2 regions of the Micromonospora sp. NPDC047812 genome follow, and region 2 is predicted to be linked to the other one. Evidence: riboswitches for the same ligand, from Rfam matches in the RefSeq annotation. Region 2 holds a riboswitch; the other holds the start of a gene.
The links. Region 2 has a riboswitch for cobalamin ahead of AB0883_RS10965 (ABC transporter substrate-binding protein). Riboswitches for the same ligand answer to the same signal wherever they lie in the genome.
Positions count from the first base shown of each region.

Region 1: it holds a riboswitch for cobalamin, as region 2 does, so the genes downstream of both, AB0883_RS22495 (hypothetical protein) here and AB0883_RS10965 (ABC transporter substrate-binding protein) in region 2, are expected to answer to the same signal.

Region 1 is NZ_JBEYRY010000006.1:119,862-135,367, forward strand. It holds gene AB0883_RS22455 (SpoIIE family protein phosphatase) at 29-4,195, opposite strand; gene AB0883_RS22460 (AraC family transcriptional regulator) at 4,345-5,274, opposite strand; gene AB0883_RS22465 (phospholipase) at 5,399-6,100, opposite strand; gene AB0883_RS22470 (LacI family DNA-binding transcriptional regulator) at 6,229-7,215, opposite strand; gene AB0883_RS22475 (MFS transporter) at 7,373-8,593, shown strand; gene AB0883_RS22480 (hypothetical protein) at 8,749-9,084, shown strand; gene AB0883_RS22485 (MFS transporter) at 9,255-10,502, shown strand; partial or broken gene AB0883_RS22490 (LuxR C-terminal-related transcriptional regulator) at 10,873-11,019, shown strand; cobalamin riboswitch at 11,399-11,528, shown strand; gene AB0883_RS22495 (hypothetical protein) at 11,575-11,838, shown strand; gene cobN (cobaltochelatase subunit CobN) at 11,977-15,506, shown strand, end outside.
Region 2 is NZ_JBEYRY010000002.1:692,841-708,346, reverse strand. It holds partial or broken gene AB0883_RS11000 (NADP-dependent oxidoreductase) at 1-66, opposite strand, end outside; gene AB0883_RS10995 (helix-turn-helix domain-containing protein) at 281-601, shown strand; gene AB0883_RS10990 (ABC transporter substrate-binding protein) at 853-2,448, shown strand; gene AB0883_RS10985 (ABC transporter permease) at 2,514-3,488, shown strand; gene AB0883_RS10980 (ABC transporter permease) at 3,481-4,350, shown strand; gene AB0883_RS10975 (ABC transporter ATP-binding protein) at 4,347-5,444, shown strand; gene AB0883_RS10970 (dipeptide/oligopeptide/nickel ABC transporter ATP-binding protein) at 5,441-6,193, shown strand; cobalamin riboswitch at 6,270-6,451, shown strand; gene AB0883_RS10965 (ABC transporter substrate-binding protein) at 6,480-7,493, shown strand; gene AB0883_RS10960 (iron chelate uptake ABC transporter family permease subunit) at 7,499-8,650, shown strand; gene AB0883_RS10955 (ABC transporter ATP-binding protein) at 8,650-9,417, shown strand; gene AB0883_RS10950 (hypothetical protein) at 9,414-9,779, shown strand; gene AB0883_RS10945 (cytochrome c oxidase assembly protein) at 9,787-11,940, opposite strand; gene AB0883_RS10940 (copper resistance CopC family protein) at 12,020-12,637, opposite strand; gene AB0883_RS10935 (zf-HC2 domain-containing protein) at 12,759-13,514, opposite strand; gene AB0883_RS10930 (sigma-70 family RNA polymerase sigma factor) at 13,600-14,166, opposite strand; gene AB0883_RS10925 (amidohydrolase) at 14,369-15,506, shown strand, end outside.

The DNA.
Region 1 (15,506 bases), on a different contig from region 2:
CGGGCGGCGCCGCCGCGACGGCAGCCGGTCAGGTGCCGGAGACGCGCTTGACCAGGCGTACGGTGGTGCCGTCGGCGCTGCCGGCGACGGCGGCCTCGTCCATCAACCGGGCCATGATCAGCCGGCCACGGCCGCGCTCGTCGTCGTCGGGGGTCGCCTCCCGCCATCCGCCGGTGTCGCTGACCACCACCTCCAGCCGGTCGGCGCGCAGCCGCCCCCGGACGGTGACCGAGGCGTCCGGGGCGAACCGGTAGCCGTGCTCGATCGCGTTGGCGCACGCCTCGCCGGCCGCGATCAGCACCGCGTCGACGTCGGTCTCGCCGATGCCGAGGCCGGTCAGCCACTCCCGCAGCGCCTCCCGCGTCGGCGCGAGCTGTCCCGGGTCGGCGGTCAGCGCCGCGGCGAAGACCGCCGGCTCCCGGTGCCGGTAGACCAGCACCGCCACGTCGTCGTTGCGGGTGTCGGGCAGCAGGTCCCGGACCATCCGGTCGGCCAGCGCGCCCTCGGGCAGCTCGCGGCCCTGGGTGAGCGCGGCGACCGCCCGGGAGATGCCGGCGTCGATCAGTTCCCGCCGCCGCTCGATCAGCCCGTCGGTGTAGAGCAGCAGCGTCGAACCGGGCCGCAGCTGCGCCCCGGCCTCGGGCCGGCCGGGCACCGCGACGCTGGCCAGCGGCACCGAGCCGGCGCGGGTCAGCAGGTCGGCGGAGCCGTCCGGGTGCACCAGGATGCCCGGCGGGTGGCCCGCCGAGGAGTAGCGGAGCACGCCCAGCGAGCGGTCGATGATGGCGCAGAAGACGGTGGTGCAGGCGCCGCCGGGCACCATCCGGGCGAAGTCGTCCAGCGCGCAGAGCACCTCGGCGGGGCTCTTGGCCTGGAGGAGCAGGGCGCGCGAGGCGCTGCGCAGCTGGCCCATCACGGTGGCGGCGGGCAGGCCCCGCCCCACCACGTCGCCCACGACCACGCCGACGAGGTCGCCGGGGAGCTGGACCACGTCGTACCAGTCGCCGCCCACCTCCAGCGGCGCCACCGCCGGCTGGTAGCGGGTCGCGAACCCGGCCGGCAGGTCGACCGGGCCGAGCATCGCCCGCTGCATGGCCAGGGCCACCGTCCGCTGGGTCTCGAAGGCCCGCGCGCGGACCAGCGCCTGGGCCAGCGCCGCGCAGAGCTGCCGCACGAGCGGCCGGTCCACCGACTGCACCGACCGGGGCGGGTCCAGCTCCAGCCACACCCCGCCGGGTGCCCCGCCCGGCTCGATGCGCGCCCCGAGCGCGGTCACCCGGCCCGCGCCGTCGACGACCAACTGCGGCTCGCCCTCCGCGGCCAGCCCGTCGAGCGCCCGCTGCACCCGCCCGGTCAGGCTCACGCCCTGGGTCACCACCAGCGGCGTGCCGGCGGCGTCGGCGCAGACCGCCAGGCCGCGGGTGCCGTCCAGCAAGGTGCACAGCTCGGACAGGCCGGCGTCGAGCACCTCGGCCACGTCGGTGGCGCGGGCGAGGCGGCCGGAGAGCGCGGCCAGGGCCGACTGCCGCGCGGCGGCGCGGACCTCGGCGGTCACGTCGCGCAGCGTGGCGACGTAGAGGCGGCGGCCGGTACGCGGCTCCCGCAGCGAGTTGTAGACCGCCTCGGCCCAGATCCGCTGCCCGTCGGCGTGCCGCAGCGGCAGGGTGACCCGCCCCCGGTCCGAGCCCCGCGCGGCGCACAGCACGTCGATGAGCAGGCGCCGGTCGGCGGGCGCGGCGTCGGCCTCCGGCCACCACGGGTGCGGCGGCGCGACCGGCGCCGCCAGCCGGGCGGCGCCGACGAGGCGGCAGAACGCCTCGTTCGCCTCGACCAGCGCGCCGTCGGCGTCGACCACGGCGAACGCGTCCTGCAACGACTCGATCAGCGCCGCCCGCCAGGTCGCCTCCTCGTTGCGCAACCGCGCCAGCTCCAGGTGCGCGCCCACCCGGGCCAGCAGTTCCTCGGAGGAGAACGGCTTGGCCAGGTAGTCGTCGGCCCCGGTCCGCAGCCCCTCCACCGCCGCCTCCTCGCCGGCGCGGGCGGAGAGCACGATGATCGGCAGCGCGGTGGTACGCCGGTCGGCGCGCAGCGCCCGGACCAGCCCGAAGCCGTCCAGGCGGGGCATCATCACGTCGGTCAGCACCAGGTCGGGCACCCGCTCGGCGATCCGGTCGAGCGCCTCCCGCCCGTCGGCCGCGACGACCACCCGGTGGTGCGGTGCGAGCAGGCTCGCGAGGAACGCGCGCAGGTCGGCGTTGTCGTCCACCACCAGCACCGTCGCGGCGTCCCGGGCGTCGTCGCCGGTCGCCTTCGCGTGGGCGGGCGCGGCCTCCGGCAGCCAGTGCAGGGCCTCGGCGACGTACGCCTCGTGGGCCCGCTCGCGGTGCCTCGTCGCGGCGGTGGGCCGGCCGTACGGCAGGCGGACGGTGAACGTCGAGCCCTCGCCCTCGACCGAGCGCACGCTGACCGCGCCGCCGTGCAGCTGGACCATCTCCTGCACCAGCGCCAACCCGATGCCGGTGCCCTCCTGCGACCGTCCGGCGGCACCCTTCACCCGATGGAAGCGGCGGAACAACAGCGGCTGCTGGTCGGCGGGGACGCCGACGCCGGTGTCGTCGACGGTCAGCGTGACGTGCTCGCCGTCGCCCCGCAGCCGCAGCCGCACCGCGCCGGCCAGGGTGTACTTGAGGGCGTTGGAGAGCAGGTTGACGACCACCTTCTCCCACATGTCGCGGTCCACGTACGCGGTGCGCGGCAGCGCCTCGACGTCGACCCGGTAGGCCAGCCCGGCCTGGCGCATCGCGTACGCGAACGACTCGGCGACCCCGGCGGTGAGCGCCGGAAGGTCGGTCTCCACCCGTTCCGGGTCCAGCCGGCCGCTCTCCAGGCGGGCGAAGTCGAGCATGTCGTTGACCAGTTTGCGCAGCCGGCCGGTGTTGCGGTGCACCAGCTCCAGGCGTTCGCGCTGGCCCGGCGGGAGCGGCTCGCGCCGGTCGGCGAGGCTCTCCCGCACCGGGCCGGCGATCAGCGTCAGCGGGGTGCGCAGCTCGTGGCTGACGTCGGTGAAGAACTCCGTCTTCGCCGCGTCCAGCTCGGCCAGCGCCGCGGCCCGGCGGCGCTGCGCCTCGTACGCCAGCACGTCGCTCAGCGCCGTCGAGACCCGGTTGGCCACCAGGTCGAGGAACCCGCGGTACGCCTCGTCCAGTTCCCGGAAGGGGCTGATGCCGGCGACCAGCACGCCGGCCGGGCGGGCCTGCCCGGTCGCCAGCAGGGGCAGCACCACCACCTCGTCCACCGGCACCCCGACGACCGCCCCGGCTCCGGCACGGGGGTCGCCGGGCAGTGCCACTGCCCGGACCCGCGCGGGGCTTCCGGTCCGCGCCACCTCGGCGATCTGTGCCAGCCACCCCGCCCCCGCGGCGATGTCGTGGGCCACGCCGACCGAGGCGGCCAGCACCAGACCGTCCGCGTCGGAGCCTCGGCTGCCGGCCGGTCCGGGGCCGGTCGGGTCGCTGCCGTCGCCCGGCGGCGCGCCCTCCGGGCGCAAGTAGATCATGGCGGCGGGCAGGTCGGTCGGGCTGCCGGTGAGGACCCGGGCCGCCGCCCGGGCGGCGTCGCGGGTGGTGTCCGCCGCCGCGATGGAGATGGAACCCAGCTCGCGCAGCGTCTCCAGCCGCCGGTCACCCAGCACCCGGGCGGTGACATCGGTGGTGGCCACGAAGACACCGAGGACCTGGCCGTGCCCGGCGCGCACCGGGCTGTAGGAGAAGGTCCAGTACGTCTCCTCCAGGTAGCCGTGCCGGTTGAGCAGGAGCAGTTGGTTCTCCGCGTAGGTGGCGCCCCGGCCGGCGAGCACCTGGTCGGTGAGCGGGCCCAGCTCGGTCCAGACCTCCGCCCAGCACTGTGCGCCCGGCTGGCCGACCGCGGCCGGGTACTTGTCGCCGAGCACCGGGGTGTACGCGTGGTTGAAGATCTGCACCAGCTCCGTGCCCCACCACAGCAGCATCGGGATCTTCGACGGCAGCACGGTGCGTACCGCCGCGCGCAGCTCCGGCGGCCAGTTCTCCACCGGACCCAGGGCGGTGGCCGCCCAGTCGGTGGCCCGGTGCGCGGCGCTGGTCGCGTCGTCGCCGGCGAAGAGATCGTCGACGGCCGCCCCGGCGCCCGCCGGTCCGACGCGTTGCTTCGAATCCACGTCCCGGCCCCCTGTCCCCGCGCTGGTCCCCGGGTCGCAAGCAGCCGCCGTGCCTGCCCCTCATCGTCCCGCCGGGGTCACTTTCCCCAACCGGCCACGCGCGAACCGTCCATCGACGTGACCCGACCCGCACCCGACCGGGCGCGCGGTCAGCGGGCGAGCCGGTGGTCGCGGGGGCTGACGCCGTGGACCCGACGGAACGCGCTGCTCAGCGCGAAGGGGCTGCCGTAGCCCACCTCGCGGGCGACCGCGCCCAGCGTGGCGTCGGGCTCGCGGAGCAGGTCGGCGGCGAGCGCCAGCCGCCACCCGGTCAGGAACGTCATCGGCGGCTCGCCGACCAGCTCCGTGAAGCGGCGGGCCAGCGCCGCCCGGGAGACGCCCACCTCGGCGGCGAGGGCGGCGACGGTCCAGGGCCGGGCGGGATCGTCGCGCAGCAGCCGCAGCGCCGGGCCGACGACCGGGTCGGCGGCGGCGACGTACCAGGCGGGCGCGGCGCCGGGGCGGGCGAACCACGTCCGCAGCGCGGCGATCAGCACCAGGTCGAGCAGCCGGTCGAGGACGATCTCCTGGCCGGGCGCGTCCCGGGCGACCTCGTCGGCGAGCAGGGACACCAGCGGGCCGCTGCGGTCCTCGCCGCCGACCACCAGCAGGGGCGGCAGGGCGGTCAGCAGCCGCCGGCCCAGTTCGCCGGGCAGCTGGTAGGTGCCCGTCAGCAGCACCGTGGAGCCGTCCGCGCCCGTGCCCCAGGTGCGTACGCCCAGCGTCATCGCCTCGGCCAGGGGCTCGCCCCGCAGCGTGGTGCACCGCTGCCCGGGGTGGACGACGACCTGCGGCGCGGTGGCCGGGTCGTCGGCCACGAGATAGCCGTCCGGTCCCCGCAGCACCGCCACGTCGCCCGGCCCGAGCGCGGCCGGCGCGCCGTCGTCGGGGACCACCCACGCCGTGCCGTGGACCAGGGCCACCACGGTCAGCGGGGCGCGGTCCTCGATCCGCAGCGCGAACGGCGGATCGAGCAACGACCGGAGCAGGAAGGCGCCCCGGGCCCGGGGCCCGTCCAGCATCCCGCTCAGCGGATCCACGCCCGGATCCTAGCCACGTCCCGCCGTCGCCCCGTCGATCATGCAGTCGTGGTGCCCCACGAAAGCCGCTTACCGCCCCGTACCGGCCACCGGAACTGCATGATCGACGGGAGCGGGGTGAGGGTCAGGTGGTCAGCCAGGTGGTGGCGCGGGTGCGGATGGGCGGGGGGATCTCGTGCAGGCCCGGGAACTCGTCGTAGGTGACGTCGTAGCCGAGGGAGCGCAGGCGGGGGACCAGGCGGCGGCTGCACACGTCCACCGGCAGGACCGGGTCCCGCGCGCCGTGCGAGACGTAGACCCGGGGCCGGCCGTGGGTGACCAGCGGCGCGGCGAAACCGGGGGAGAAGGCCACCACCGCGTCGACCAGGTCGCCGTTGGTCAAACCCAGGGAGAGGGCGTACGAGGCGCCGTCGGAGAACCCGCCGAACGCCACCCGGGCCACGGGGTAGCCGGCGAAGACCGTGGCCAGCAGGCCGTCGATGCGCCGTACGTCCGTCCCGAAGCCCTCGCCGCCGATCAGGTCCCAGCTGCTCGCCACCGACTGCGGGGCGACCAGCAGCAGGCGGTGCGCGTCGGCGACCGGCAGCAGCAGGTCCAGCCCCTGCCGGGCCGAACCGCCGGCGCCGTGCAGGAGCAGCACCAGCCGGTACGGCGGACCGTCGACCGGCTCCGGGGCGTACACCATCGCCAGCGCGGCACCCCGCGGGTCGGTCAGCGACGCCAGCCCGGCGGCGGCCGGGGCGGTCGGCGGCGCCGGACGCGCGGCGAGCCGGCCGTGCCGGAAGTTCTCCTCCGGCTGCCGGTGCGGCGGCGCGGGCTCGGCCACGGGATCACCGCTCCTCGTCCTGGGCGGGCATGCGCCGGCGGTTACCCGCCAACCCGACGCTCAATCCCCCCGCCGCGACCCGCCACGGACGCGGCCGGCGAGCGGCGCGGCCCCGGCCGGGGGCCGGCTCATCCGCTCACCCGGCGGACCAGCCGGGACGGGAACATCGTCGCCGGCGGCACCGGTCGCCCGTCCAGTACGGCCGTGGCCGCCGCCGTGGCGATCTGCGTCACCGGATGCGTCGCCGTGGTCAGCGCGGGGGTGGTCATCGCGGCGAGCGGGATGTCGTCGAAGCCGGTGACGGCGACGTCCCCGGGCACCTGGACGCCGTCGCCGCGCAGCCGGTCGATCACCCCGAGCGCGGTCGCGTCGCTGCTGCCGACGATCGCGTCCGTGTCCGGCCAGCGTTCCAGCACCTCCCGGGCCGCCACCCGGCCGCGGTCCGCGCTGAAGTCCCCCGGCACCAGCCGCTCCGGCAGGGCGGCGTCACGCACGATCCGCCGGTACGCGCCGACGGACCGGCCGGCGCAGGTCAGCCAGCGGGGCCCGGTCACCATGGCGATGCGGCGGCGCCCGGAGGCGTAAAGGTGCCGGACGACGGCCTCGGTGCCGCCGCCGTTGTCCACGTCGAAGGCCGGTACGAGGGCGGAGCCGATGCCGATCGAGGCCACCCGGCCGCGCAGCCTCGCCGGGACCGCGTCCAGCACCGCCTCGGTGGTGTTGATCAGGACGACCCCGCCGACGCCGCGGTCCTCGGCCAGCCGGCGCACCTCGCCCGGCGCCCGGGTGGGCAGCCAGTGCAGCCCCACCCCGAGCCCGTGCGGCGTGCAGACCCGGGCGCAGGCGCCGAGCACCCGGTGGACGTACGGGTCGTCGAGGACCGTCGCGGTGGTGCCGGTCACCGCGACCACCAGCCGGACCCCGGTGCCGCGGACCAGCGCGCGGGCGGCCGGGTTCGGCGCGTAGCCGAGCCGGTCGGCGGCGACGTTCACCCGCTCGCGCGCGGCGGGGGAGGCGTAGCCGGTGCCGGCGATCACCCGCGAGGCGGTGGCCCGGGAGACCCCCGCCACCCGGGCGACGTCCTCCAGGGTCGGTGGTCGGTGTGTCGTCGTCATCCCGGTCCTCCCCGTGCTCGGCCGTCGCGGCGTGGACGGTCGACCGAATCATCCCCCTCCGGCGCGCTGACGGTAAGGGGCGCGTTCGGGTTGCTCCGAGAGCGCTCTCAGGTGTGGGATCGGGCGGCAGACGACCCGAGGCGAGAGGACCGCCACCGTGAGCCGCACCGCCGCCCCGACCGCCCCGCCGCCCCCGGCCGTACCCCGGGCGGTGCTGGCCGCCCGTACCGGTGTGGCGGTGGTGTTCGCGCTCAACGGCCTGGCCGTGGCCACCTGGTTCTCCCGGGTGCCCGCCGTCCGGGACGCGCTCGGGCTCAGCGCGGGCCGGCTCGGGCTGCTCCTGCTCGCCATGTCCGTCGGCGCGCTGCTCGCGATGCCCACCGCCGGCCTGGTGGCCCAGCGGCTCGGGGCGGCCCGCACGGTCGCGCTCTCCACCCTGGTCGTCGCGGCCGGGCTGACCGTGACCGGGCTCGCCGCCCTGGCCGGGTCCCTGGCCGGGGTCGCGGTGGGGCTGTGCGCCCTCGGTTACGGCTCCGGCATCTGCGACGTGGCGATGAACGTCGAGGGCGCGGCGGTCGAGCGGCGGCTGGGGCGGACCGTCATGCCCCGCTTCCACGCGGCGTGGAGCCTCGGGTCCGTGGCCGGGGCCGGGCTCGGCGCCGGGGCGGCCCGCCTCGGCGTGCCGGTCGCCGTGCACCTCGCCGCGCTGGCCGCGGTGGTGCTGCTCGGCACGCTGCTGGCCGTCCGGTCGTTCCTGCCGGCGGCCGAGAGCGGCACCGCCTCCGCGTCGGCCGCCCCGGCCGAGCGCCGCCGCGAACTGCTCGCCGCCTGGCGGGAGCCCCGTACGCTGCTCGTTGGCCTGCTGGTGCTGGTGTCGGCGTTCGCCGAGGGCAGCGCCAACGACTGGCTGGCCGTCGCCTTCATCGACGGCCACGACCTCAGCGAGGCGGCCGGGGCCGCGGTCTTCGGCGTCTTCGTCGTCGGCATGACCCTGGGCCGCACGGCGGGGACCGTCGCGCTGGACCGGTGGGGTCGGGTACCCGTGCTGTCCGCCACGATCCTGCTCGCCACGTTCGGCGCGGGCGTGGCGGTGCTCGCCGGCTCCGGGCCGGTGGCGATCGCCGGCGTCGCGCTCTGGGGGATCGGTGCGTCGCTGGGCTTCCCGGTCGGGATGAGCGCGGCGGCCGACGACGAGCGGCGGGCGCCGGCCCGGGTCAGCGTGGTCGCCGTGATCGGGTACACGGCGTTCCTCGCCGGCCCCCCGCTGCTGGGCCTGCTCGGCGACCGGGTCGGCACGCTGCGGGCGCTGCTCGTCGTGCCGCTGCTGCTGCTGCCCACCCTCGCCCTGGTGCCGGCCACCCGCCCGCCGGCCCGCTGAGCGGCCCCCCGCCCGCCGGCCCGTGCTCGTCCGCCACCCCGCGAGGTCGGGCCCGGGGGCGACGACCGGGGCGCGCAGGTGGCTCCCAGGTGGTGCGCAGACGGTTGCCAGGTGACGGTGCTGCACTGGGAGGACGCCGAGGAGAGGAGCCGGGCATGGGCTGGTTCAACCGGCGGCCGCGCGCCGCCGACGCGACCCCGACGAAGCTCGACCGCGAGGCGACCCGGGAGGACCTGGCCGCGCTGGAGGCGTTCGTGGCCAGCCGCCGGGGCGTGGAGTTCTACCTGGAGCCGGAGACCACGGCGACGGACACCACCGTGGTCGCCATCGCCCACGACGGCGAGTGGATCCGCCGGCGCACCGGCTCGCCGCGCGCCGCCGGGTCCATCGCCCGCAAGCACGCGGTGCCGCTGTACGAGGCCGCCCGCACCGGCTACCCGGAGCGGATGCGGGCGTGGAACCGGGCCCACCCGGAGCGCCACGCCCGCTGACCGGTCCGCCCGTCGTCACGCCCGCGGACCAGCCGGGGGGTCAGGCTCCCTGACCGGCCGGGGCACCACGCCCATGAGCGGTACGCCCGAGACCACTCCGGCCCGCTGCCCGCTGTCCGCCGGACCGGCACGGGGCTGCTCCGTCGGACCCGGCGCGGTAAGGTGCCCCGATGGCTGATCGGTCCCGGTCGCTGGGCCGTCCCTTCTGGACGTTCTGGACCGCCGCGGCGCTGGCCAACCTGGGCGACGGCATCCGGGTGGCCGCCTTTCCGCTGCTCGCCGCCGCGCTGAGCGACGACCCGGTGGCGGTGGCCGCGGTGGCCGCGGCGCAGTTCCTGCCGTGGCTGGTCACCGGCCTGCTGGCCGGCGCGCTGGCCGACCGCCGGGCGGCCCGTGCACTGATCGTCGCCGCCGACGCCGGCCGCGTCGTGGTGCTGGCGGCGGTGGCCGTGGCCGTGGCGACGGGCGTGGCCTCGGTCGCGCTCGTGGTCGCCGCCGCCTTCCTGCTCGGTGTCGGCGAGACCCTGCGCGACACCGCCGCCCAGACCGCGATCCCCCGCCTGGTGGACGACGCACAGCTGGAGCGGGCCAACGGCCGGCTGGTGGCGGGTGAGATCGTGGGCAACGAGTTCGTCGGTCCGCCGGTCGGGGCGATGCTGTTCGTCGTCGGCGCGGCGCTGCCCTTCGCCATCAACGGCGCCTCGCTCGCGCTGGCCGTCATGCTCGTGCTGTCCCTGCCGCTGAGTCTCGCCCGCCCCGGCCCGGCACGGTCGGGCGCCGACGCGGACGGGCGGAGCGCCGCCGCCGACCCGGCCAGGCGCGGGGCGCTCGCCGGGCTGCGGTGGCTGGCCCGGCAACCCGTGCTCCGCACGCTCGTGGTCGTCGGCGCGGCAGTCGCCGCCGCGGACAGCGCCTGGTTCGCGATCTTCGTGCTCTACGCGCGGCAGAGCCTCGGTCTTGGCGCGTTCGGCTTCGGCCTGCTGCTGGCCACCGGTGCGGCCGGCGGGCTCGCCGGCTCCCTGGTCGCCGACCGGTTGATCGGCCGGTTCCGGCACCGTCCCGTGCTGGCCTGGTCGATGGCGGTCACGGCCGGAACGCCGGCCCTCCTGGCCGTCGCGCCGCACCGAATCGCCGCGGTGGCCGTCGTCGTCACCACCAGCGCGTCGTTCGCGGTCCTCAACGTGGTCGCGCTGTCGATCCGGCAACGCCTCGTGCCCGGCGACCTGCTCGGTCGGGTGGTCGCCGCCTCCCGGATGCTCTCCTACGGCTGCGCCGCGCTCGGGGCGCTCGCCGGCGGGGCGCTGGCCGCCGGCCTGGGCATGCGGGCACCCTTCCTGTTCAGCGCGACGGTGGCGGTCGCCGCGACCGCCGCCTGGTGCGTCGCGTCCCGTCCCACCGCGCCGGGCGGTCCGGCCTGACGGGGAGGATGCCCGTCGTCGGGCGCGCTCGCGTCGCCCGAGTCGGACGATCCGTGCCACGAGCACGGCGGCGGACCCCAGCGTCGCGGTGGCGAGCAGCACCGTGAGCGTCGGATAGCGGTACGCCACCTGGACCCGGGCGACGCCGCAGCCCCGGTGGAGCGCCGACCACCCGGTGGATCGAGGCGAGCAGCAGCAACGGCGCGAGCAGTGGGAGCAGCCTCACCAGCGTCCGCGGGCGCACCACCCGGCCGGCCGCCCAGCGGTCGTCGCCGGCGAGGCGCTGCTGGCCCCGAGCGTCACCCGCCGGCTCATCGCCGAGTGCACCCGCCTGCCGGCCGCCCGGCGGGTGCCCGGACGGCTCGACGGGGTGACCCGGCGGGAACGGGAGGTGTTGACGTTGATCACCCGTGGGATGTCCAACGCCGAGATCGAGCGGCACCTGCACCTCAGCCGGGGCACCGTGAAGACGCACATCGGCCGGTTGCTGACGGAGCTGGCCGCCCGTGACCGGGCGCAACTGGTCATCGCGGGGCTACGAATCGGGGCTCGCCGACCGGTGAGCCGACGTCGACCGTGGTCGAGGTCCCCGTCACCACGTCGGGCGGGCGGCGACGCCTCCCGCGCGCCGCAGCCTGCCTGCTGGGGAAGCGGAACGGCACGCGGGCGCCGGGGTGTGCGCGGGTGCCGTTCCGCTCGGCCCGTGCGCGTTCCGGGGCCACCGTCGCCGTATTCGGCGGCTCAGACCTTACATTGGCCGACGACAATGCGAAAGGCGTGCCTGAACGGGCATCACGATCGTTGTTCGTCGATCGATGCGAGGTGCCGTGAGCCGGGGTGGGGTGGCGTTGACCGGCGGCCCGGGGTGTGGCAGCATTCGCGGCCTGACGGCAGTGAAGGAAGCCGGTGCGATTCCGGCGCGGTCCCGCCACTGTCACCGGGGAGCGATCCCCCCTCGTGAGTCACGACCGTGCGTGCGCGGTTGGAAGGCCGGGGGAGAGCGTCGATCCGGGAGCCAGGATACTTCGGCCGTCGGAGTGACCCCAGGGCGTGGACACCCGAGGAGGACCCGATGACGCACCGCGTCTCCCCCATCGACGATCATCGTCGCATCGTGCCCGGCCGTGCCAACGGCCCCGCTGGCGGCAACTCTCCCGCGGGCGGCCGCATCGCCGCGCGTGGCCGCCGTTCCGTGCCGCCGGCCAGCCGCGGGGCCGCCGCGCACCCGCCGGTCCGCACCATGCCCGCCGTCGGTCGCCCGGCTCCCGGTGGCGCCCGCACCGTGCCCGGCCGGTTCACCACCGTGACCGGGTCCACCCTCGCCGCGTACCGCTGACGCCCGCACCGCGCCGCCCGACCCCGCCGGCCCGCCGGTGAGCCGGCCGCCGGCCCGTCGTACCCGCTGAACCGCGCCCATCCCCGCATCGCCCGGTCGTCCCCGCGTCGACCCGGGCGTCACTCTCCGGAGCTGTCCGTGCGCATCCTGCTGCTCTCCACCGCCGACACCGACCTGCTCGCCGCCCGCGCCAGCGACGCCGACTACCGGCTCGCCAACCCCGCCCGGATCGCCGCCGACGCCGTGCCCGCGCTGCTCGACGGCGTCGACCTCGCCGTCGTACGCCTGCTGGGCGGCCGGCAGGCGTGGCCGGACGGGCTGGCCGCGGTGCTGGCCTCCGGCGTGCCGACGGTCGTGCTCGGCGGCGAGAACGTGCCGGACGCGGAGCTGATGGCGGCCTCCACCGTGGCCTCCGGGGTGGCCACCCAGGCGCTGGCGTACCTGGTCGAGGGCGGGCCGGAGAACCTCGCCCAGCTCGCCCGGTTCCTCTCCGACACGGTGCTGCTCACCGGCGAGGGCTTCGCCCCGCCCGCGCCCACCCCGACGTATGGCATCCACGGCGAGCGGCCCACGCGGCCGGACCGGCCGACGGTCGGGATCGTCTTCTACCGGGCACACGCCCTCGCCGGGAACACCGGGTTCGTCGACGTCCTCGCCGACGCGGTCGAGGCGGCCGGCGGCGACCCGCTGCCCATCTACTGCGGCTCGCTGCGCGGACTCACCGCCAACGCGGGGCCGCTCGGGCTCTTCGCCCGCTGCGACGCCCTGCTGGTCACCGTGCTCGCCGCCGGCGGCACGGTCGCCGCCGACGCCTCCGGCGGAGGGGACGAGGACGCCTGGGACGTGGGCGCGCTCGCCGCCCTGGACGTGCCGGTGATCCAGGCGCTCTGCCTGACCAGCACGCGCGAGCAGTGGGCCGCCAGCGACGCCGGGCTGTCCCCGCTGGACGCCGCGATGCAGGTGGCGATCCCCGAGTTCGACGGCCGGATCGTCACCGTGCCGTTCTCGTTCAAGAAGATCGACGCCGACGGGCTGTCCACCTACGCCGCCGACCCGGAGCGGGCCGCCCGGGTGGCCGGCATCGCCGTGCGGCACGCCCGGCTGCGGCACGTGCCCCAGGCCGACAAGCGGCTCGCGGTCGTGCTCAGCTCGTACCCGACGAAGCACTCCCGGGTCGGCAACGCCGTCGGCCTGGACACCCCCGCCTCGGCGGTGCGGCTGCTCGCCGCCCTGGCCGACGCCGGCTACCACCTCGGCGACGCGCCGGTGCCCGACGACGGCGACGCGCTCATCCACGCCCTCATCGCCGCCGGCGGCCACGACGTCGAGTGGCTCACCCCGGAACAGCTCGGCGCCGCCGAGGCGCGGGTGCCGGGGGAGACGTACCGGCGGTGGTTCGCGCAGGTGCCGGCGGAGCTGCGGGAACGGATGCTCGCCCACTGGGGCGAGCCGCCCGGCGGGCTCTACACCGACGGCGGCGACATCGTGCTCGCCGGGCTGCGCTTCGGCAACGTGGTGCTGCTGATCCAGCCGCCGCGCGGTTTCGGGGAGAACCCGATCGCCATCTACCACGACCCGGACCTGCCGCCCAGCCACCACTACCTGGCCGCGTACCGCTGGCTGGCCGCGCCCGTCGCCGACGGCGGGTTCGGCGCGGACGCCGTGGTGCACCTGGGCAAGCACGGCACCCTGGAGTGGCTGCCCGGCAAGGGCCTCGGGCTGGCCGCCGGCTGCGCCCCGGACGCCGTCCTCGGCGACCTGCCGCTGGTCTACCCGTTCATCGTCAACGACCCCGGCGAGGGCACGCAGGCCAAGCGGCGCGCGCACGCCGTCGTCGTCGACCACCTCGTGCCGCCGATGGCCCGCGCCGAGACGTACGGGGACCTGGCGAAGCTGGAGCAGCTGCTCGACGAGTACGCCACCGTGCAGGCCCTCGACCCGGCCAAGGTGCCGACCCTGCGGGCCCAGATCTGGGACCTGGTACGCGCCGCCGAGCTGCACCACGACCTGCACGCCGAGCGGATGCCCGACGCCGACGACTTCGACGACTTCGTGCTGCACCTCGACGGCTACCTGTGCGAGGTCAAGGACGTGCAGATCCGCGACGGCCTGCACATCCTCGCCGCCGCGCCCACCGGCGAGGCCCGGGTCAACCTCGTGCTCGCCGTGCTGCGCGCTCCGCAGGTCTGGGGCGGCGCCCGCGCGCTGCCCGGCCTGCGGCAGGCGCTGGCCGGCGCGTACGGGCTGGACGAGCAGGCGCTGCTCGCCGCCCCCGGGGAGCGGCTCACCGTGCCCGAGGCGCTGACCGAGACCGTGGAGGGACCGGGCGTGACCGCCGCCGACGCGGTCGACCTCATCGAGGCCCTGGCCCGCCGGCTGGTCGTCGGCATGGAGACCCTCGGCTGGGACGCCGACGCCGTCGAGGTGGTGGTCGAGGAGGTGGCCGGGCGGGCCGTACCGGACGCCGCCGCGGTGCTCCGCTTCGCCGCCACCGAGCTGGTGCCGCGCCTGAACCGTACGACCGACGAGATCGACCGGGTGGTGGGCGCGCTCGACGGGCGGTTCGTGCCGCCCGGCCCGTCCGGCTCGCCCACCCGGGGCCTGGTCAACGTGCTCCCCACCGGCCGGAACTTCTACTCCGTCGACCCGAAGGCCATCCCGAGCCGCAACGCCTGGGACGTCGGCGTGGCCCTGGCCGACTCGCTGCTCGCCCGGCACCTCGCCGACACCGGGGAGTACCCCCGCTCGGTCGGGCTCACGGTCTGGGGCACCAGCGCCATGCGTACCCAGGGCGACGACATCGCCGAGATCCTCGCCCTGCTCGGCTGCCGCCCGACGTGGGACGACCGGTCCCGTCGGGTCACCGGCGTCGAGGTGGTGCCGACGGCGGAGCTGGGCCGCCCCCGGGTCGACGTCACCGTGCGCATCTCCGGCTTCTTCCGCGACGCCTTCCCGCACGTGGTCGCGCTCATCGACGACGCGGTCCGGCTGGTGGCCGCCCTGGACGAGCCCGCCGAGCAGAACTTCCTGCGCGCGCACGTCGCCGCCGACCTCGCCGAACACGGCGACGAGCGGCGGGCCACCGCCCGCGTCTTCGGCTCCAAGCCCGGGGCGTACGGGGCCGGGCTGCTGCCGCTGATCGATGCCCGCAACTGGCGCAGCGACGCCGACCTCGCCGAGGTGTACGCCGTCTGGGGCGGCTACGCCTACGGCCGGGGGCTGGACGGGCGGGAGGCGCGCGCCGACATGGAACGCTCCTTCGCCCGGATCGCCGTGGCGGTCAAGAACCAGGACACCCGCGAGCACGACATCGTCGACTCCGACGACTACTTCCAGTACCACGGCGGCATGGTGGCCATGGTCCGCCACCTCACCGGTGCCGCCCCGGCCGCGTACGTGGGGGACTCGGCGATGCCGCACGACGTGCGCACCCGCACCCTCGGCGAGGAGACCCGGCGGGTGTTCCGGGCCCGGGTGGTCAATCCGAAGTGGATCGCCGCGATGCGCCGGCACGGCTACAAGGGCGCCTTCGAGCTGGCCGCCACCGTCGACTACCTGTTCGGCTACGACGCCACCGCCGGCGTCGTCGACGACTGGATGTACGAGCACCTGAGCGCCGCGTACGTCTTCGACGACACCACGAGGGAGTTCCTGGAGCAGTCGAACCC
Region 2 (15,506 bases):
CACCTCCTGCACGACGACGCGCGTGGCCCGCAGGGGCGGCGGCGCGAACGGTGCGACCAGGGCCACGAAGGTGCCCTCCGGCCGCAGTGCCTCGTGCGCCGCGACGCCGACCACCGCGGCGTCGACCACCGGGCACGTCGTGGCGTACGGCCTCGGCGAGCCGTTGCGTGCGCGGCACGAACCAGGTCGCCCAGCTGCGGGAGCACCAGCGCGACGAGTACAACGCCTTCCTCGCGCAGTGCCCGGGTCACCAGCTGCTGGCGACGCTCAGCGACAAGGGGTGACGCTGGTCCTCGCCGCCCTCGCCGCCCTCGCCGCCCTCGCCGCCCTCGCCGACGGGCCCCTGCGCTACAGCGACCTGAGCCGCACCATCCCCGGCGCCAGCCAGAAGATGCTGACCCAGACGCTGCGCAAGCTGGAACGCGACGGCCTGCTCACCCGCACCGTCACGCCGGCGGTGCCGGTGCGCGTCGATTACGGGATCACCGCGCTGGGCCGTACCCTGCTTCCGATCCAGCAGGCGATCAAGAACTGGGCCGAGACGCACATCGAGCAGGTCCATCGCGCCCGCGCCGCATACGACCGCGGCGCCGCCGGCTGACCGTCGCGCTCCGACGCGGACGGGGTGTGGCCTGGGCGACACGGCCCCCTGGCGCTTGTTGCATGAGATTGGCAATTGCGGAATGCTGGCGTTAGTGGCCGGCTGCCCCCGGCACGCGATGATCGAGACCATCGCCGGGGCGTCCGTCCGCTCGTGACCGTGGACCGCCGCGGGCACGGTCGGTCAGATCAGGACGCCGGCCCCGGCGTGACGCCGGGCGGTCGCGCGAAGAACAGACCCGGGAGCATGTGATGGGTACGCCTGTGTCCAAGCGCGTGGCGGCGGTGGCCGTCGCCGGTGTCCTCGCCGTGGCCGGCTGCTCCTCGCCGACGACCACGTCGACGGGCGCGGCCGGCGCCGGCACGCTCGTCGTGGCGACGGCGGGTGAGCCGGACGCGTTGAACCCGGTGCTCAACTACGGCGTCGACGGCGGCTCCCTGATCTTCGACGGGCTGGTCGCCCGCGACGCCCGCAACGAGCTGGTGCCGGCGCTGGCCCAGGAGCTGCCGACCGTGTCGGCGGACGGCAGGACGGTCACCGCGAAGCTGCGCGACGGCGTGCTGTTCCACGACGGCAGCCCGTTCACCGCCCAGGACGTGGTCTTCACCTACCAGGCGGTGCTGGACCCGAAGGTCGACTCCACGCTCCGCTCCGACCTGGACATGCTCGCCTCGGTCACCGCGCCCGACCCGTCGACCGTGGTGTTCACCCTGAAGTACGCCTACGCGCCCTTCCCGCAGCGGCTGGCCCTCGGGATCGTGCCGGCCAAGGCGCTGGCCGGGCAGGACATCAACAAGGCCGAGTTCAACCGCAAGCCGGTGGGCACCGGCCCGTACCGCGTGACCTCGTGGACCCCGGGCGACCGGCTCGTGCTCGCGGCCAACGAGAGCTACTGGGGCGGCAAGCCCGCCAACGGCGGCGTGGTGGTGGCGTTCGTCGCCGACGACAACGTACGCGCGCAGCGGATGCGGGCGGGGGAGTTCGACGCGGCGGAGCTGGCGCCGAAGCTGACCACCGGCTTCGACGGGCAGGCCGGCTACCGGGTGCAGCGGGTGCCCACCGCCGACTACCGGGGCGTGATGCTGCCGATGGGCAACCCGGTCACCGCCGACCTCGCGGTGCGGCGGGCGCTGAACGCCGCGGTGGACCGCGCGGCGATGGTCACCGGGCTGCTCGGCGGGGCGGGCGAGCCCGCGTTCGGGCCGGTGCCGCCGACGTCGGAGTTCGCCGAGCCGTCGATCGTCGGCAAACCCGCCGCCGACCCGGCCGCCGCGACCGCCGCCCTCGACGCCGCCGGCTGGAAGCCGGGCCCGGACGGAATCCGCGCCAAGGACGGCCGGCAGGCCGCGTTCTCGCTGATGTACCCGGCCACCGACAGCCTCCGCAAGGAACTCGCCCTCGCGGTGACCGCCGACGCGAAGAAGGTCGGCATCAAGATCACTCCCGAGGGCCTGACCTGGGACGCGATCACCCCCCGGATGAAAAGCGACGCGCTCGTCATGGGCTACGGCACGCCGTACGACCCGGACTTCGTCAGCTACAAGCTGTTCGGCTCCGCCTTCGCCGGCCAGGGCTTCTTCAACCCCGGCTCCTACCGGTCGCCCGTGGTGGACAAGGCGTTGCAGGACGGCCGCGCCAACGCCGACCCGGCCGCCCGCAAGGCCGCGTACGCCACGTTCCAGAAGCAGCTCGCGACGGACATGCCGTGGGTGTTCCTCACCTACCTCCAGCACACCTACGTGGTGAAGGACGCCGTCGCCGGGGTGACCCCCCGGGTGGAGCCGCACGAGCACGACGTCGCCAACAGCCTCTGGTGGAACATCCACACCTGGACGAGGAAGTCGTGACGACGCCCGCCCCGACAGCCGCGCCGGCACCGGCGAGGGCCACCCCCCGACGTCGGACGCGTCGGATGGCGGGAGCCGGCGCGGTGGTCCGCCGACGGCTGCTGGTGGCCGTGCCGATCCTCGCCGCCACCAGCGTCGGCATGTTCGCCCTCGGCGCGGCCTCGCCCATCGACCCGGCCCAGCAGTACGCGGGCGCGGCGGCGTTCACCGCCAGCGAGGAGAACCTGGCGCAGATCCGCGCCAACTGGGGTGTCGACGACCCGCTGCCGGTGCAGTACCTGCGTTGGGTGGGCAACCTGCTCCAGGGCGACCTGGGCTGGTCCACGAGTCGCCACGAGCCGGTCACCTCCGTGCTCGCCGCCCGTGCCGGTTGGACCCTGCTGCTCGTCGGCGCCGCCCTCGCCCTCGTCCTCGTGGCGAGCCTGCTGCTGGGCACGCTGGCCGCGTACCGGCGTGGCGGCTGGTTCGACCGGGCGCTGCGCGCCACCGCGTACGCCGTGCAGTCGATGCCGGTGTTCTGGATCGGGCTGGCCGCGATCGCCCTGTTCGCCCTCACCCTCGGCTGGCTGCCGGCGGGCGGGCTCACCGACATCACCGCCACCGGCACCGACCCCGCCGACGTGGCCCGGCACCTGATCCTGCCGGTGGGCGTGCTGGCGATCGCCCAGACGCCGTGGTTCGTCCTGTTCATCCGGGACGCCGTCGCCGACAGCCTCCGCGACGACCACGTCCTCGCCGCCCGGGCCCGGGGCCTGCCCGGCCGCACCGTGCTGTTCGGCCACGCCCTGCGTACCGCGCTGCTGCCGTTCCTCACCCTCGTCGGCACCCACCTGCCGGAGTTGATCGGCGGCGCCGTCCTGGTGGAGACCGTGTTCTCCCTGCCCGGCCTCGGCGCGGTCACCGTACAGGGCGCGCTGGGCAGCGATTTCCCGCTGCTGGCCGCCACGACCCTGGCCACCACCGTCGTGGTGCTGGCCGCGAACCTCGGCACCGACCTCGCCTACGCCGCCGCCGATCCCCGGGTACGCCTCGATGACTGACCTCGCCCTGCCCCTGCGGGTCCGGCGGCCGAAGCCGCGTACGGGCCGGGTCGGCGCCGCCGTCGCCTGGGCCGTGCTCGTCGGCGCGGGCCTGGCCTGCCTCCTCGCCCCCGTCCTCTGGCCGCTCGACGAGAGCGCGGTGGACCTGGCCCGGACCCGGCTGGCGCCCTCCTGGGCGCACCCGGCCGGCACCGACGACCTCGGCCGCGACGTGGCCCACCGCAGCCTCTACGGCCTGCGGGTCTCGCTGCTCGTCGGCGCGGTCGCCGCGCTCGTCGCCACCGTGATCGGCGGCCTCGTCGGCGCGGTGGCCGGCACCCTCGGCGGCTGGGTCGACCGCGTGCTGATGCGGGTGGTCGACACCATCGCGGCGCTGCCGCACCTGCTGCTGGGTATCTTCATCGTCGCGATGCTGCGGCCGAGCCTGGGCGCGGTGATCCTGTCGATCGGGCTGACGCACTGGCTCTCCACCGCCCGCATCGTCCGGTCCGAGCTGCTCAGCCTGCGTACCCGGCCGTTCATCGACGCCGCGATCTCCGGCGGCGCCAGCCGGGCCCGGGTGATCACCCGGCACCTGCTCCCGCACGTGCTGCCCCGGTTGGCCCTGGCCACCACGCTGATGGTGCCGCACGCCGTCTGGCACGAGACCGCGCTGTCCTTCCTCGGCCTCGGCCTGCCCCCGCACCTGGCCTCGATCGGCAACATGATCAACGACGGGCAGCGGTCCCTGCTCACCGGCGCCTGGTGGGCCAGCATCGTGCCCGGCCTGCTCCTCGTCGCCGTCACGCTGGCCCTGGCGGCCCTCACCGGCCGGTGGCGCGACCGCCTCGACCCGCGCGTACGAGCGGAGCTGAACCTGTGACCACCACCCGCGAGCCCGCCCCCGCCGACACCACCGCCCCGGCCGGGAGGACCGCCACCCGCCCCACCGGATCCGCCACCACCGGCGAGACCGCCGGCAGCGCCGGCACGGGTGGCACCGCCGCCGACGGGCGGCCCGGCCTGCTGGAGGTCGACGGGCTGACCGTCCGCTTCCAGCTCCGCGACGCCGTCGTGCAGGCCGTCACCGACCTGCACCTGACCGTCCACCCGGGCGAGCTCCTGGCGGTGGTCGGGGAGTCCGGCTGTGGCAAGTCGGTGCTCGCGCACGCCCTGCTCGGCCTGCTCCCCGGCAACGCCACCGTCACTGGTCATGCCCGCCTGCGCCCGCCCGCCGGGGCGCAGGTCGACCTGGTCGGCTCCTCCGAGCGCCACCTCGCCCGCGCCGTACGCGGCCGCGCGGTCGGGCTGGTGCCGCAGAGCCCCGCCACCGCCCTGACCCCCGTACGGACGGGCCGGCGGCTGCTGGAGGAGACCCTGCGCGCCCATGGGCACACCCGGCGCGAGGCGCCCGCGGCGGCCGAGCGGGTCGCCGCCGAGGTGGGTCTCGACCCCGCCGACCTCGACCGCTACCCGCACGAGCTCTCCGGCGGCATGGCCCAGCGCCTGGCCACCGCCCTCGCCCTCGCCCCCGACCCGCCGCTGCTGCTCGCCGACGAACCCACCACGGGCCTCGACCGGCCCCTGGTCGACCACACCCTCGACCTGCTGCGCCGCCGCTGCGACGCCGGCGGCGCCGTCCTGCTCATCACCCACGACCTGGCCGCCGCCCGCCGGGTCGCCGACACGGTCGCCGTCATGTACGCCAGCCGGATCGTGGAACGGCGGCCGACGGCCGAGTTGTTCGCGGCGCCCGCCCACCCGTACACCGCAGGTCTTCTCGATGCCCTGCCCGAGCGGGCCTTCCGGCCCGTCCCCGGCCATCCGCCGATGCTCACCGACCTGCCGCCCGGCTGCGCCTTCGCCCCGCGCTGCGACCGCGCCACCGACGTCTGCCGCACCCCGCCCGCTCCCTGCGCGGGCGCGCCGGGCCGGGCCGCCTGTCACCACCCGCTGACCCTCGGAGCGCCGGCATGACCAGCACGGCCGGAAGCGCCGGCACGACCAGCACCGCCGGAAGCGCCGGCACGACCAGCACGGCCGGGAGCGCCGGCACGACCAGCACCGCCCTCGCGGCCCACGAGGTCGCGGTCTCCTACGGCGGCCGGCGCGTCCTCGACGGCGTCGACCTGCGCGTCGCGCCCGGCGAGACGGTCGGCCTGCGCGGGCCCTCGGGCAGCGGCAAGTCCACCCTCGCCCGGGTGCTGGCCCTGCTGCACGCCCCCGAGGCCGGGCACGTCACCCTCGACGGCCACCGGGTGGCGGGCGCCCGGCACCGGGTGCCCGCCGCCGTTCGTACCCGCGTCGCGATCCTGTTCCAGAGCCCCCGCGCCGCCACCGACCCCCGGCTGGGCCTCGCCGACATCATCGCGGAACCGCTGCGCGCCACCGGCACGCCCGAGGAACAGGCGCGGGCCCGGGCGGCGGAGCTGGCCGACCTCGTCGGCCTCACGCCCGACCTGCTCGCCCGCCGCCCGCACGCGGTCAGCGACGGGCAGCTGCAACGCGCCTGCCTCGCCCGCGCGCTCGTGCACCGGCCCGACTACCTGCTCTGCGACGAGGCCACCGCCATGCTCGACGCCTCCACCCAGGCGCACCTCGCGGCCGTCATCACCGACTACCAGCGGCAGCACGCCGCCGGGGTCCTGCTCATCACCCACGACCCGGCGCTGATGGCCCGCTGGGCCACCCGGGTGGTCGACCTGCCGACCGCCGCGCAGCCCTGACCGGCGCGCCTCCCGACAGCCCTCGGCGGACCGTCCCTGATGGTGTTCGTCGCGTGACTTCCGGGGCGGCCGGCGGCTAGGGTGACTCTGCCGTGGTGCTCGGGAAGCCGGTGGAAGACCGGTGCGGCCCTCGCCACTGTGATCGGGAAGTTCGCGGCCCTCGTCGTACGAGGTCACTGGGCGTAACCCGCCTGGGAAGGCCGGCCACGGACGCACCTCCCGTCAGCCAGGAGACCGGCCACGGCACTGCGTTGACCCGTCCACGAGGTGTTGGAAGGCGGTCCCGATGCGCGTGCGCGCAGTGCGGTCCACCCTGTCCCGGCGCGTTGCCGCGCCCCTGTCCGTCCTCGTCGTCCTGCTCGGCGCCTGCGCCACGGACGACCCGGCCACGGCGCCCCCGGCGGCCGCCGCCCCGGTCGCGCTGACCAACTGCGGTACGCCGGTCGCCGTCGCCGCCCCGCCCGAGCGGGCGGTGACCCTGAACCAGCCCGCCACGGAGATCATGCTGGCGCTCGGCCTCGCCGACCGCATGGCCGGCACGGCGTACCTGGACGACGCGATCCTGCCGGAGCACGCCGCCGCGTACGCCGCCGTGCCGGTGCTGTCGGACAAGTACCCGGCGAAGGAGAAGCTGTTGGAGGCGGCGCCGGACTTCGTCTACGCCTCGTTCCACAGCGCCTTCGGCGACGAGGGCGTCGGCGACCGCGCCGCGCTCGCGGGGCTCGGCATCGGCACGTACCTCTCGCCGGCCGGGTGCCCGAAGCAGCACCGGCCGGCGAAGCTGACGGTGGAGGACGTGTTCGCCGAGATCCGGGACGTGGCGGCCGTCTTCGGGGTGCCGGAGCGGGCCGAGAAGCTCATCGCCGACCAGCGGGCCCGGATCGCCACGGCCGCCGCCCGGATCGGTGGCGCGCGGGACGTGTCCGTGCTCTGGTGGGACGCCGGCACCGACGCCCCGAGCGTGGGCGCCTGCTGCGGCAGCCCCAACATGATCATGTCGGCGGTCGGGGTGGGCAACGTGTTCGGCGACCTCACCGGCGGCTGGGCCGACACCAGCTGGGAGGCGGTCGTGGACCGCGATCCCGACGTGATCGTGCTGGTCGACGCGGGCTGGGACGCGGCAGCCGCGAAGCGGGCCTTCCTGACCCGCCACCCCGGCCTGAAGGAGTTGCCGGCGGTGGCCCGGCAACGGTTCGTCGTCATCCCGTTCTCCTCGACCTCCGCCGGGGTGCGCGTCGTGCTCGGCGTCGAGGCGCTCGCCGCGGGCGTGGCGCAGCTCCCCGCCGGGGCGGACCGCTGACCGCCGTGGCCCGCCGCGCCGGCCCGGGACCAGCACGCCGCACCGCCCCCGACCCGACCCGCCGCGCCGCCCCCGGGTCCGCCGACCGCGCCGCCCTCGGGTCCGCCGACCGTGCCGCCCCCGCTGGCGTCCGCGCGGCCAACCCGCTCGGCCTGGTGGTGCTGCTGGTCGCCCTGCTGGCCGGGCTGGTCGTGTCGATCGGGGTGGCCGTCACCGTCGGACCGGCCGACATTCCCGTGTCGACGGTCTGGTCGGTCGTGGCCGACCGGCTGGGACTCCCGCACGCCGAGGTGCCGCTGCTGCGCGAGCACATCGTCTGGCGGCTGCGCCTGCCCCGGGTGCTCGGGGCCGCCGCCGTGGGAGGCGGGCTGGCGGCCGTCGGCGCGGTGATGCAGACCGTCACCCGCAACCCGCTGGCCGACCCGTACCTGCTCGGGGTCTCCTCGGGGGCGTCGCTCGGCGCGGTCGCGGTCCTCGTCCTGGGCTTCGGCGGCGGGGTCGCCGCGCTCACCGGGGGCGCCTTCGCCGGGGCGCTGGCCGCGTTCGCGGTCGTGGCCGCGGTGGCCGGCCGCCGGGCCGCGCTGGCCCCCACGAGGGTGGTGCTGGCCGGCGTGGCCGTCGCGCAGCTCTGCGGGGCGGCCACCTCGTTCGTCATCATCTGGGTCGCCGACCCGCACGCCACCCAGAGCATCACGTTCTGGCTCTCCGGCTCGTTGGCCCGCGTCGACTGGACCGCCCTGGCCTGGGCCGCGCCGGTCCTGGCCGCCGTGCTCGCCCTGGTGGCGGCGTACGCCCGCACGCTCAACGCCTTCGCCTTCGGCGAGGACGCCGCGGCGACCCTCGGTGTCCCCGTCACCCGGGTCCGGTGGCTGCTGCTGGTCGCCACCGCGCTGCTCACCGCGGCGCTGGTCGCCGTCAGCGGCGCGGTGGGCTTCGTCGGGCTGATCCTGCCGCACGCCGCCCGGTTCCTCACCGGGGCGGACCACCGGCGCCTGCTGCCCGTCGTCGTCCTCGCCGGGGCGATCTTCCTGGTCTGGGTGGACACCGCCGCGCGGACCCTCTTCGCGCCCCGGGAGCTGCCGGTCGGCGTGCTGACGGCGCTGCTCGGGGTGCCCGCCTTCGTGGTGCTGCTGCACCGCCGGAAGGTGCGTGGCTGATGCTCACCGTCACCGGCGTGTCCTGGTCCGTCGCGGCCCGGCGGATCCTCGACGACGTCACCTGCGCGGTGCCGGCGGGCAGCCTCGTCGGGCTGCTCGGCCCCAACGGCTGCGGCAAGACCACCCTGCTGCGGATCGTCGCCCGGCTCGCCACGCCGGACGCCGGGTTGGTCACGGTCGGCGGCGACGACGTCACCGCCCTGCCCCGGGTCGCGCTGGCCCGCCGGACGGCGCTGCTCGCCCAGCACGCCGACACGGACCTGGACCTCACCGTCGGCGAGGTGGTGCTGCTCGGCCGTACGCCCCACCGTGGCTCGCGCTGGTCCGACAGCGGCGCCGACCGCGCCGCGGCGGCCGACGCGCTGGCCCGGGTGGACCTGGACGGGTACGCCGGGCGCCGCTGGCACACCCTCTCCGGCGGCGAGCGGCAGCGGGTGCAGCTGGCCCGCGCCCTGGCCCAGCAACCGCTGCTGCTGTTGCTCGACGAGCCCACCAACCACCTCGACATCGGCCACCAGCTGCACCTGCTGCACCTGGTCCGCCGCTCCGGGGTCACCACCCTGGCCGCGCTGCACGACCTCAACCTGGCGGCCATGTTCTGCGACGCGGTGGTCGTCCTGGCCGCCGGGCGGGTCGTCGCCGCCGGTACGCCCGCCGAGGTCCTCACCCCCGGGCTGCTCGCCGACGTCTACGGGGTGCGGGCCGACGTCGCGACGCACCCGGGCACCGGGCGGCCCGCCATCACCTACCACCCGCCGGCGCCATGACCGTCGCACCGGGCTGCCTCGTCACCGTGTGCCGCGACTGCTGCTGCGGCAGCGCCCGCAAGCACCCGTCCGTCGACCACGACGCGCAGTTGCGGCGGTTGCGTGCCGGGTTGCCGGCTCCGCACCGGGTACGGGTCAGCGCCTGCCTCGACCTCTGCGCGCAGTCGAACCTGGTCGTCGTGCACCCGACCCCGGCGGCACGCCGCGCCGGCGCGCGGCCGGTCTGGTTCGGCCTGGTCCTGCACGACTTCGTCGTCGACGACATCACCGGATGGGTCCGGGCCGGCGGGCCGGGCGTGGCGCCGCTGCCCGCCGCGCTGGAGCTGTCGGTGGTCGCCCCGGCGCTCCACCCCGGCCGGTGAGGCGGCCTCAGCGCGGGCGGTCGTCGCCGGGGCCGGCGGGATCGGCGCGACCGGCGGCGGCCAGGAAGGAGTTGTAGCGGGCCAGGTCGTCCGGCTCGCCGGTGGCCTCGGCGCGGGCGGCGGCCCGGTCGAGGCGGGCCTGTTCCCGCCGGTCGGCGCGGACCCACTGGCGGACCAGCACGACCAGGACGACCGCGGCGGGGATCTCCCCGAACGCCCAGGCGATGCCCGCGCCCAGCCTCTGGTCCTCCATCAGCGACGACGCCCAGTCCGGGTGGACGGCGACGTACCAGTCCGGGGCGATGAGGCTGGTGGTCTGCATCAGCACGAGGCCGAAGAAGCCGTGCGCCATCATCGACGCGAGGTGGATGATCACCAGGAGGGGGTGGGCGAGCCTCGGCCGGCCCGGGTCGACCCCGATGAGCACCCAGAACAGCAGGTACCCGGCGACCACGAAGTGCGTGAGCATGGCCAGGTGCCCGAGGTGGGAGCGCATCAGCGTGCCGAGCAGGTCGCTGAGGTAGAGACCGAAGAGGCTGCCGGCGTAGATGCCCAGCGCGACCAGAGGGTGGGTGAGCAGCCTCGCGGGCCGGCTGTGCAGCGCCAGCAGCAGCCACTCCCGGGCCCCACGGACCTGCGGGTCGGTGGGGCGACGCAGGGCGCGCAGCGCCAGGGTGACCGGGGCGCCGCCGACGAGCAGGATCGGCACCAGCATCGACAGCACCATGTGCTGCACCATGTGGGCGCTGAACAGCACGTACGCGTAGCGGGCCACGCCCAGGTTGGTGACGGCGGCCAGCAGCAGCAGACCGGCCGACCAGCTCGCGGTCCGGGCCAGCGGCCAGCGGTGCCCGGCCCGGTGCAGCCGCCACACCCCGGCCAGGTAACCGCCGATGCCGAGGACGGTGAGGGTCAGGAAGAACATGTCCGGCAGCGGCTGGCCCACCAGGCGTTCCGGGGTCGGCGCGGCGGGCATCGGGAAGCCGAGCAGCTCGGTGATCGGGTCGGCGTCGAGCGGGTCCTGCGCCACCGGGGTGGGGCTGCGGGACAGCGCCACGGCCAGCCCGACGGTGGCGGCGAACACGACCACCTCACCGGCGGCCAGCCGGGCGAACGCGCCGCGCCGGCCCGCGCGCAGGGCCGGCAGGGTCCGCGACCGGTGCACGGCGCCCAGGGTGCCCAGGACGGCCAGGGCGACGAGCTTGCCGAGGACCAGCCAGCCGTACCGGGACTGCCAGAGCTGGGACACGTCGCCGAGGCGTACGGCGGCGTTGGCCGTTCCGCTCACCGCGACGGCCACGAAGCAGCCCAGGGCGAGGCGGCCGTACCGGTCGGCGGCGTCGGCCAGTTGCCGGCTGCGGCGGACCATCAGCAGCGCCACCAGCCCGCCGACCCAGAGGGCGGCGGCCAGCACGTGCAGGACGAGGCTGGACACCGCGATCTGGTGGTTGCCCGCCCCGGCGGCGTGCCCGGTGAACGCCGGCGGCAGTACCCCGACCAGCGCGATCAACGCCGTCGCGGCGGCGAGCCCGCGCGAGACGCCCACCCGGGCCAGCACCGCCACCGCCAGCGCCAGCCCCGCCTGGAGCAGCAGCGCCCGCCCCTGCGAGATCGAGGAGGCGAAGCTGACCACGGTGGGGACGCCGAGTTCGTCCACGGGGACGCCGAGCAGGTCCGAGACCGTCAGCACGATCAGCGTCAGCGCGGTCACCGCCCAGCCCGCCGCCGCCGCGCCCGCGCGGCGCAGCAGCAGCCAGCCGTACGCCGAGACGCTGCGCCCGTCGCCGGGCAGCAGGAAGGCCGCCGTCACCACCATCCCGACCGTCAGGGTGGCGAGGCCGTCGGCGAGCAGCCGGACCACGGGCAGCGCCCACGTCGTGACCGGCCCCGGGTCGGGCAGCCCGGGGACCGCTACCGCGAGCGCGTCGCCGGCACGCAGGCCGAGCAGGAGTACGGCCACCGCCGACGCCACGGCCGCGACGGGTACGAGCCACCCGCCACGCCCCCGGGAACCGGGACGGAGGTTGGGGCCGGGCGTGGCCGCGACCGGGGTGACGGCGGCAGGCTGGTCGTCCACGTCGGCTTCACCCACCGTCGTCGCCACGGGCTCGGCGCCCGGGCCCCGGACGGGCTGGGCGGGGCGGGAAGTGGTGTCTGGCACGTCGGTGTCCCTTGGGTTCGGGGAGGGCGGTTCGCGCCCGGGGCAGGTCCCGGGGCTTCGAGGGTCGGGGTGCTGCCGGTCAGCGGGTCTCGCGGCGCCGGCGCAGCAGCAGCGCGGCCCCGCCGAGGACGGCCACCAGGACCCCTGCGGCCAGCAGCACGGCGCCCGTCCCGGGGCCGCCCGAGCCGGTCGCGGAGGCGGGGGGTCCGACCGACACGGCGGCCGGCGGCGCGGCGGCGGACGATGCGGCGGCGGTCGGCGCGGTGGCGGACGGCGCGGTGGCGGTCGCCCCGCCGGCGGTGTCGACGCCGCCGGCGACGGTGAACCGGTACGACCCCTGCACGGGATGCCCGTCGGCGGAGACGATCCGGTAGGCCACGGTGTAGGTGCCCTCGCCCAGCGTCTCGTCGACGGTCACCGTGCCCTTCGTCCCGTCGACGGCGGGCGCACCGGTGGGGACCTTCCGCCGGGCGGCGTCGGTCAGCGCGATGGTGGTGAAGGTCGGGTCGAGCCGCTGCGCGAACTCCAGGGTGATCCTCGTCGGCGGCGTCGTCAGGCGGTCGCCGTCGGCGGGGCTGGCGGCCCGCAGCGTGTTGTGCGCGGCGGCGGGGGCGGCCGGTACGAGCAGCAGCGCGGCGGCGGCCAGAGCGGCGGCGACGAGGGCCGCGGCGGTCGGGCGGCGGAACCGGGTGTGCATGTCTGGTGCTTCTCCTGAAAATGGTGGTGGTGGTCAGCCGAGCGGTTGCTGGCCGAGCCGGCCGCCCCCGGGGCAGCCGGGGACGTTCCGACCCGGGCGGGTGCCTCGGCCCGGAGCCCGGTCAGGCCGCGCGGCGGTCGGAGACGCGCGCGGAGCCGGGATACGGCGACGGGAGCAGCCGCAGCCCCGGCGACTCCGTGGGCTCGTCGGCGGGCAGGCTCCAGCGGGGCTCGTCCGGCCGGCTGCGCCGCGCCGGGCCGTCGGGGCGCAGCCCCGGGCGGGACAGGGCGACGACGATGACGTAGCCCGCGAGCAGGAAAACGTGGCTGACCAGCCGGGCGGTGTCCACGCGCCCGGTCAGCAGGTCGTTGACCGACAGCAGCGCCAGCATGCCGACGAAGGCGCTCAACATCGGCACCAGCCCGGTCGGCGGCGTGCGTCGGGCCGCGACGAAGAGGAAGCCCGCGCCCACGGCGACGTTCCACGCCGCCGACTCGTGCCACAGGTGCCCCGACATCAGCCCCCCGGCCGCCGGGTGGGCGTGGGCGCTCGCCGTGCCGCGTCCGACCTGCGCCAGGCCCAGCACGAGTTGCAGTGCCCCGACCAGACCCAGGACCGCCCGCAGGGTGAGCACGACCCGCTCCCGCCGGCGACGCGGAGCGGGGGTGGGCAGCGCGCCGAGGATGACGTCGGTGCGGTCGTCACCGGCGACGGCGACCGACAGCCGGGCCCGGCGGGTCACCGCCGTGGCGCGGTCGTACCACGTCCGGCAGCCGCCGCAGCCGGCCAGGTGGGCCGCCACCGCCGTCCGCTCGGCGGCGGTCTCCTCCCCGTCCAACTGCGCCGACAGCACCTCACGCCACTGCTCGCACCCCATGTACCGGTAGTCGTCCCGGACCCGCCGTTGGTTCCGCGCAGTTTCGTGGACCGTCGCCTTCCCGCAGGTCAGGGCGGCAGGCGGCTCAGCCGGTGGCGTCGCCGCCCCGGCCCGTGTCCGGCTCCGACCAGCTGCGTACGGCGGCGACCAGATCCTCCCGGGCCCGGGCCACCCGGGAGCGGATGGTGCCCACCGGGCAGCCGCACACCTCCGCTGCCTCGGCGTAGGACAGGCCGAGAACCTGGGTGGCGACGAACGCCTCCCGCCGGTCCCTGGGCAACGCCGCGATGAGGCGTTCGAGCACGACCTGCCGGTCGAAGCCGCTGCGCGCCGGGTCGGGCACGTCGTACCCGTCCGGCATCGGCACCGTGCGCGGCCGTGACGTCACGGTGCGGACGTGGTCCGCCGCGACCCGGCGGGCGATGGCGAGCAGCCACGTCCGCGTCGAGGAGCGCCCGGCGTACGACGGCAGCGACCGCATCGCCCGCAGGAAGGTCTCCTGGGTCAGGTCGTCCGCCTCGTGGGGCGTGACCAACGCGGCGAGGAAGCGGCGGACCTGCTGCTGCGTCGCCCGGACGAAGCAGGCGGCGGCCGCCCGGTCACCCCGGCCGGCGGCCAGCGCCCACGCGGTCAGCTCCGCGTCGTCAGCCATCCGGCACCTCCGTGTCGGGCCGCCGGGGAGCGGGTGCCCCGACGACAATCACGACAGGTCGTAGTAGTGACTGGTCGGCAGCGTACCGCAGTCGGCCCGGTGGTGGCCCTCCCCGAAAGTCCCGCATCCGGGTGCCACCGCGCCCGTCGCCGGGGGATGTCTAGCATGGACGGCCCCGCCCGACCGTCGAAGCAGGCAGCCCATGACCGGTACGGTTTTCGAGAACGCCCGGATCCACACGCTCGACCCCGCTCGACCGCACGCCGAGGCGATGCTGGTACGCGGCGAGCGGATCGTCGCCGTCGGAGACGCCGACGAGTGCCGCGACCGCGCCGGCGCCGGGGCGCGCCGGGTCGACCTCGCCGGGATGGCCGTGCTGCCCGGGCTGATCGACAGCCACCTCCACTCGGCGCTCTACGTGCGCGGCCTGGAGCAGGTGGACCTGCGCGGCACGACGAGCCTCGACGAGGCGTTGACGCGGATCGGGCGGCACGCCGCCACCCTGCCGCCCGACGCCTGGCTCTTCGGGGGACGCTGGGACAGCCACAAGTGGGACCGGCCGGTGCAGCCGACCCGGGCCGAGCTGGACCGCGTCTGCCCGGACCGGCCCGCCGTGCTGCCCAGCATCGACGGGCACACCACCTGGGTCAACACGGCGGCCCTCCGGCGGCTCGGCATCGACGCCGACACCCCCGACCCGGTCGGCGGGCAGATCGTCCGCGACGAACGCGGCGAGCCGACCGGCATCCTGCGGGAGGCGGCGGGGGACGCGGCGTACGACGTCATGCGCTCCTCGCTCGCCGGCGACCTGGTCGCGCAGTTGCGTACCCATCTGCCCCGGCTGCTCTCCGTCGGCCTGACCAGCATCCACGACCTCGACGGTCAGGACTGCCGGGCCGCCTACGAGACCCTGTACGCCCGGGGTGAACTGCCGCTGCGGGTGCACAAGTCGATCCCGTCGACCGCGTTGGACGAGGTGATCGACCGGGGCTGGGCGACCGGCGACGGGGACCGCTGGCTCAGCACCGGCCCGGTCAAGATCTTCACCGACGGTGCGCTCGGCTCGCACACCTGCCTGATGACCGAGCCGTACGAGGGCGAGCCGCACAACCACGGCATCGCGGTCACCCCGGCGGAGGAGTTCGAGCGGCTGGTGGCGAAGGCGGCCGGGGCCGGCATCGCCGTCGCGGCGCACGCCATCGGCGACGCGGCGAACCAGATGGTGCTGCGGGCGTACGCCAACTGGCAGGAGTCGGCGCGCACCAACCCGACCGTCGCCGGGGCGGTGCGGCGGCTGCGGCACCGGATCGAGCACACCCAGCACCTGCGCCCGGCGGACG